2 regions of the Ralstonia insidiosa genome follow, and region 1 is predicted to be linked to the other one. Evidence: predicted binding sites of a transcription regulator. Region 1 holds the regulator's gene; the other holds the start of a gene.
The links. Region 1 encodes FNR, which switches genes on or off when oxygen is low (the NO sensors DNR and NnrR bind a similar motif). Its sites were predicted from a motif close to TTGATNNNNATCAA; they were not measured.
Positions count from the first base shown of each region.

Region 2: a site for FNR is predicted at 1,586-1,599, ahead of F7R11_RS24980 (OmpW/AlkL family protein). Genes of this name have one in related genera too.

Region 1 is NZ_VZPV01000001.1:2,507,732-2,511,140, reverse strand. Features, by position in the region: gene ccoG (cytochrome c oxidase accessory protein CcoG) at 1-633, shown strand, start outside; gene F7R11_RS11930 (FixH family protein) at 660-887, shown strand; gene F7R11_RS11925 (hypothetical protein) at 884-1,138, shown strand; gene fnr (fumarate/nitrate reduction transcriptional regulator Fnr) at 1,164-1,892, opposite strand; gene F7R11_RS11915 (sulfite exporter TauE/SafE family protein) at 2,071-2,814, shown strand; gene scpB (SMC-Scp complex subunit ScpB) at 3,312-3,409, shown strand, end outside.
Region 2 is NZ_VZPV01000004.1:75,283-78,691, reverse strand. Features, by position in the region: gene F7R11_RS24990 (glutamate synthase-related protein) at 1-453, opposite strand, end outside; gene F7R11_RS24985 (transposase) at 723-1,448, opposite strand; gene F7R11_RS24980 (OmpW/AlkL family protein) at 1,722-2,396, shown strand; gene F7R11_RS24975 (carbonic anhydrase) at 2,547-3,272, opposite strand; gene F7R11_RS24970 (deoxyguanosinetriphosphate triphosphohydrolase) at 3,353-3,409, opposite strand, start outside.

The DNA.
Region 1 (3,409 bases):
GACTGCAGCATCTGCGTGCAGGTGTGCCCGACCGGCATCGACATCCGCCAGGGCTTGCAGTACGAGTGCATCGGCTGTGGAGCCTGCATTGATGCCTGCGATCAGGTGATGGACAAGATGCGCTACTCGCGCGGCCTGATCCGCTACACGTCCGAGCGTGCGATGCACGACCGGCTCACCCCGAAAGAGGCGCGGCGCCATCTGCTGCGTCCGCGCGTGCTGATCTATGCCAGCATCATGCTGGTGCTCATCACGGGTTTCATCGTTGCGCTGACGATGCGCCAGCCGCTCAAGGTGGATGTGATTCGCGATCGCGGTGCACTGGCGCGCGAGGTGGACGGCGGCAAGATCGAGAACGTCTATCGCCTGCAACTGATGAATGCTTCCGAGCAACCCATGCGCGTGACCATCACGGCGGAAGGACTGCCGCAACTGGACGTGCAGGGTGGTCGCGGTGAATCGACCACGCTTGAACTGGCACCCGCAGCCAACCGATTGTTGCCGATCCGCGTGCGTCGTCCGGCAGACGACGTGGGAGCCGGCTCGCACAAGATCCGCTTCGTGATCCAGGCAGACAGCGGTAGCGACAGCCTTGTGCTGCGCGAGCCATCGAGTTTCATCGTGCCGCGCTGATGCGGTTTTTAGAACAGGAGACACAGATGCAGGCAATGCAATCTTCCGCTCCGGCCAGGCCATGGTGGCGCGAGCCCTGGCCGTGGCTGCTGATGGCCGGCCCCTTCGTCGCCATGATCGGGTGCGGCGTCACCATCTGGTTGGCCGTGTCGCATCCGGATCCCGTCATTCATGACAACGTCGTGCGGCGCGGCCTGGTCGTCGAGAAGCCCGTCTCCGTGCCGGCCCATGCCGCCCACGGGGAGGTCCAATGAAACGCCGCCTGCTGATGTGGATTCTCTGGCCCGCGTTTCTATGCGCGGCGCTGGCCGAGCTGGTCGTGTTTGCGGTGGTGGACCCGGCGGATCTGCGCTTCTTCGGCGAGCAGATTGCCGTGTCGGCCGAGGCGGTCTACACGGTGTCGTTCTTCGTGTTCTGGTTGCTGTGCGGATTGTCGAGCGCGCTCACGCTGTATGTGTCGCCGGGCATCGGTAAGCTGGAGGCGCATGAGCATCCGCTCGTGTGAGCGGATGTCTTGGAGGGTGAGCGGTTTAGTTGGCTTGGCCGCTCATCACCTGGCGCAGGCCTGCCATGTCGATCAGCTTGACGTGGCGCTGGCGGATCTGGATCAGGCCGGCCTCAGCAAAACGAGAGAACAGGCGGCTCACGGTTTCGAGCTTCAGGCCCAGATAGCTGCCCAGTTCTTCGCGGCTCATGCGCAGCACGAACTCGGTCGACGAATACCCACGCTGGGCTGAGCGCTTGGACAGGTTGAGCAGGAAAGCAGCAAGGCGTTCTTCTGCGCGCATCGAGCCGAGCGTCAGCAGCATCTGGTGATCCTGCGAGATCTCCTTGCTCATGATGCGCAAGAACTGGTGCTGCAGAGAGGGCAGCCGGCGCGAGAGCTGTTGCAGTTGGTCGTAACGCACCACGCAGACTTCGGTATCTTCCAGCGCGGTGGCATCCGACACGTGGCACATGTCGCCAATGCCATCGAGCCCGACGATCTCGCCGGGCAAGTGAAACCCAGTGATCTGGTGGCGGCCGTCTTCCAGCGTCAGGTGCGTCTTGAGCGTGCCGAAGCGGATGCCGTACACGGCTTCGAGCGGTTCACCGAGGGCGTAGAGCGTCTGGCCTTTCTTGATGCGGATGCGCTCGGCAACCAACTCATCCATCTTGCGCACGTCTTCCGAATTCATGCCTACCGGCAGACAGATCTGGCCGAGTACGCAGGTGGAGCAACGGGAGGCTTGGTCGGTGAGTGCGATTCGTGTGAGCACAGGGGGCGAGTGAATTTCGAGTAAGTGAAATGAGAAATTCTTGTGATGCAACCGCGGCCTATTATAGCGGCGGCCATACTGATATCGGATTGTTCCGATAACGTGAATTGCGCGAAATGCACGGAATTCCCGTCAGCAAAACACTAACTTTGGCCCATATCAAAAGAGCGTCAAAAAGATGAATGTTGCTGCGCTCGTGAGCGTTTTTCTGATCGCATTGCTCGGTGGTGTGCATTGCCTGGCAATGTGCAGCGGCATCGCGTTGGCCGCTGAACGCGGGCAGGTGCCGGTGCGCATCGTTTCGCGTCGCAGGCTGGCGTTCGAGCAAACGGTCATGCATGCCGGGCGCATCAGCATGTACGCGGTGTTGGGGGCCATCATGGGTGCGCTCGGTGCCACGGTTTGGCGCCAGCAGTGGCTGCCAATTCAACGCGGATTGTTTGCATTTGCCAGTGCGTTGCTGCTGGCTTACGGTTTGTTGCTGATCGTGCGAACTACGGGCGATACATGGCGCAGTCCTTGGCTGGAACGCGTGCTTGGTTATTTTGCCGGCGCCCTGTCGAAAATGGGGGCGCGGTTGGGTGGAAACCTGCATCGCAGCCCACCATTGGTGCGGCGCTATGTCACGGGCTTGGCATGGGGGCTTGTGCCGTGCGGAATGGTTTATGGGGCATTGGCTGTTGCGTTGTTGGCGGGCAACGCATCGTCGGGGGCGGTTGTGATGCTGGCGTTTGGCGCGGGCACGCTGCCGAATCTGCTGATGATGTCTGGTCTGGCCGGCTGGTTGCGAGGGTTGTCTCGCCGGAAATGGGCGCGCGGCGCGGCGGGCGCTGCTATCACTGGCTTTGGCGTTTGGGGGCTGGTGTGCGCCGCGTGGCTGCCGGAGATGCTCAATGCACATGGCTTCTGCCTGGTGCTGTAGCCGTTGGAAGCGCCTGCGGACCAGCATCCGGCCAAGGGTGGGGCACTAAGACATCTTCCCGGTTGCGGCACCGCAGGAAATTGCCCTACAATCAACCACAATTCGATTCGCCCACCGCGCAAATCAACAATCCCAAGCGCGGCGTCAAGCGACGCCATCCAGCGCGAAAGCCACAAAAAAGGCCGCCCTGGACAGTCGATTCGGTCGGGATGCCAGATTCGTTGGCAGCCGACCGGTGCAGTATCCGTCCCCATGGCGGCGGAAAAATTTGCCCTTGTGGTGCCTGACCGGCACCGGATCAACTCGCTCCTCCGGCCCTTTTTGCGGGCACAGCCACTGCGTTTCGGTGCAAGGCCCAATTGGTCCAATTGGCTCTCGCGCGCCGGGCCCGGGCGGGCAACAGCATTCAGACATGCCGCGTGCGTCGCGGCGGGACGACAAACCTCAAGCGTGACGGCGACCTGCCGGACGCGAGCAATGACGAGCCGCTCAACCGAATGAATACCCAAGAGGCGAAAATCGTCCTCGAGACCGCGCTGATCTGCGCGCAGGACCCCTTGCGAGTCAATGACTTGCGCAAGCTGTTCGACGAAGA
Region 2 (3,409 bases), on a different contig from region 1:
CGGCTCGGTCTTCTGCACCGTGGGCGACATCGGCATGGTCTTGTCGACCGGCACATCGCGCCAGCCCAGCACGACCTGGCCTTCCAGGCGCACGGTGCGCTCCAGCTCCTGTTCGCAAGCGAGGCGCGAAGCGTGTTCCTTTGGCAGGAAGATCATACCGACGCCGTATTCGCCGGCCGGCGGCAGGTTGATGCCCTGCTTGGCCATCTCTTCGCGGAAGAACTGATCGGGAATCTGCAGCAGGATGCCCGCGCCGTCGCCCATCAGCGGGTCAGCGCCGACGGCGCCCCGGTGGTCGAGGTTGTGCAGGATACGCAAGCCTTGCTGGACGATCTCGTGGCTCTTCTTGCCCTTGATGTGAGCGACGAAGCCGACGCCGCAAGCGTCGTGTTCATTGGTCGGGTCGTACAGACCCTGGGCCGACGGCTGGGTAGGGAAAGAATGTTGTTCCACGGCGATCTTCCGATGTTGTGGGTACAGCGCGCCGAGGAGTCCACACCTTGGCCCTCACATGGGTGCAGGGCGTAGACAGATAACAATGGCGCGCCGCACCATGAATGCGGGGTGGAACGAATATAAAAGAGCGATTCGTAACAGGCAAAAGTTTTTAAATGGGGTCGGAGTAAATTAATAAATGCACACCATCGGTGCGGGTTAATAAATGGGGACAGGTTAATTTGGTGCGGATTGGTGCGCCCTGCACCGACCACCTTGGCGCCCGGCTATTCCACGGGGGCGGCGTCCTCTGCTCCCACCTCTGCGGTTTTACGCGGCGGACGGCCTTTGGGCAGCGGCGCGACACGGCGACCACCTGAACGCGCCAGGGTGGTCAGGAAAGCCTCGCCGCCCAGCGGCCAGCCGCTATGCACGTGCTGCCGGATCTGCGCGAGTTGATCGGAGCCGAGCCCCTCGTGCCAGAGCGTCCGATAGCGTGACTGGCGCTCGAAAGGTGTGTTGCCAAGGCGCCAATAGCAATAGTGGTCACTCACCCACGGAATCGACTGGATGCCAACGTGGTGGCGATACGTGCTCCACCGGTCGTCGTCCGGCGTGGTGACGAGACCACCTCGTACTGCATTGGACTCCACGTACAGCAGCATTGGCAGCACCCACTCGGCCGGGTCCAGCACGGTCGAGCGGAAGCGCCCCTCCCACAGCGTGCCGCTGCGGTCGGCCGCGCCATTGAAGTAGCGCGTATAGCGTCGCCCCACGGCTTGCAGCGTGCGCGACAGGCTATCTACCACCTTGGGCGTGCCCACCAGGTGCACGTGATTGGGCATCAGTGAGAAGGCGTGGATGGCGAAATCGTGCTCGCGCGCAGCCATGCGCAACGTGTCGAGGTAGAAGGCATAGTCCTCGTCCGTGCGAAAAACGGCCTGGCGATTGTTGCCGCGCTGCAACACGTGCACGGGAACATCGATCGGGCTAAGGCGAGGCAGGCGTGCCATGACGGAAAAAGCGGGCAGAGAAAGCGCACATCCTAGCGTGATAGCGCCGAATCTGTCCCCAATTTTTCACAGGGCAAACGGTTGCGTTTCGGCTGTCGCCCGAGCGCAACGAGAATCGCCCACATTCGCGGCCGGATTTGCCCGATATCAAACCGCGAAGCGCGGGAGCTTCGGCCCGCGCCTCGAATTGATCCCGCGCAAATCGACCCGCCCGCATTGCCGCGAGACTGGCTCCCGTCACATTCACAAGACGATATCGAGAGGGAGCGTTTCATGGCTTTTGCACGCCTCGCCACAGCTGCGGCAATTACCGGTGCCCTTGCTGGCATCTTCAGCCCAACCGCGTTTGCGCAGAGCACCGACCTGGCGCCGGCCACCGGCAACTGGATGGTGCGCCTGCGCGCCGTCAACCTGATGGCCGCCAATAAATCCGACCCGGTGAACGCACTGGCCATTCCGGCCGACGCCATCCAGATCAACAACAAGGCGTTCCCCGAGCTGGACGTCTCGTACTTCTTCACGCCGCACATCGCGGCCGAGCTGATCCTGACCTATCCGCAACAACAGGACGTGACGGTCATGAAGAGCGCGCTGGGTGGCCCGACCAAGATTGGCGACTTCCGCCACCTGCCGCCAATCCTGACGCTGCAATACCACTTCACGCCGGAATCGCGTTTCAAGCCGTACGTGGGCGCCGGTATCAACTACACACGCATCTCGAACGTGAACCTGCAGGTGCCGGGAGTCGGCCAGCTGGACTTGAGCAAGAACAGCTTCGGCCCCGCGCTGCAGGTGGGTTTCGACTACCGCCTGACCGATCGCATCTACTTCAACATGGACCTGAAGAAGACCTGGATCAGCGCCGACGTGAAGATGGCCGGCCAGACCATCAGCAAGGTCAAGGTCGACCCGTGGCTGCTGGGTATCGGCCTGGGCTACCGCTTTTAACTTTGAGGGAGACGATCAGCGAACAGACCTTCTTCTGATCGACTTTTCCGACGTGCCGCAGGGGTCGTCGACGGCGGGGGCGCTCGTCGACGGTGGTTGGCGCGTTCGGCCCGGCATGCGTTGGGGCGGCCGGGCATTTTTTTTGGGCGCTTACCTTTTGAGCGGTGCCGGATCGAACTGCGTGACGATGCGACCGTCAAGCGGCTGAGGCGTACGGAAGTTATCGGCGTAGAAGCCGCGTAGCGCGTCAAGCTGTGCACGCGACGCCGTAATCGGTTGCTTCAGCACATACCACTCGACGTTCTCGGTCAGCGGCGGCGTGGTGAGCGAGCCGAGGTAGTGATAGTAGGCGTCACTCTTGGGCAGCAGATCAGCCGGGGCGACAGCAGGCACTTCGTGCGCCGCTCCCTTGCGCGCAGCCTTGAGAACGGCGTCGAGCGCGGGGTTAGCAGCACCCTCTTCCAGCATCACGCCGATCACCGCCATGCGACCATCCTTGGCCACATGCACGAGGTGCACCTCGGCCGGAAACGACTTGCCGTCGATGGTGTGCTCGCTGTGCGCGTGGAAGTGGAACTGGCGCAACATGAAGCGACGCCCGCGAATCTTCGCATCACCACCGGGCACGTTCACCTGCAGGGCGTGGCCCGTATCGACAACCATGCCGGCAAGCGTACCGTAGTGCGGTTGCACGGCATCGGGCTCATCTTCATCCACGGCCACCGCATCAGCGGTATGGATGTTGATGGGCGACTGAAATGCATCGTGCACTGCGTGCCATTCGGCCTGGTGCTGGTAATCGAAATGATCCGCCGGGCTGGCGGCATGAGCGTTGAACGCCGAGGCGATCAGCAACGGCAAAAGGAGGCGGCGCATAAGATAAGCTGGATGACAGATTGGCTGTCATCCTAGGCACCGTCTAAAGCCCCGTCAGTCAGAATTGTCCGATATCGGGTTCAGGCGGCATCGACCGCAAAGATGCGCCGATGCTCTTTGATGGCATACCGATCCGT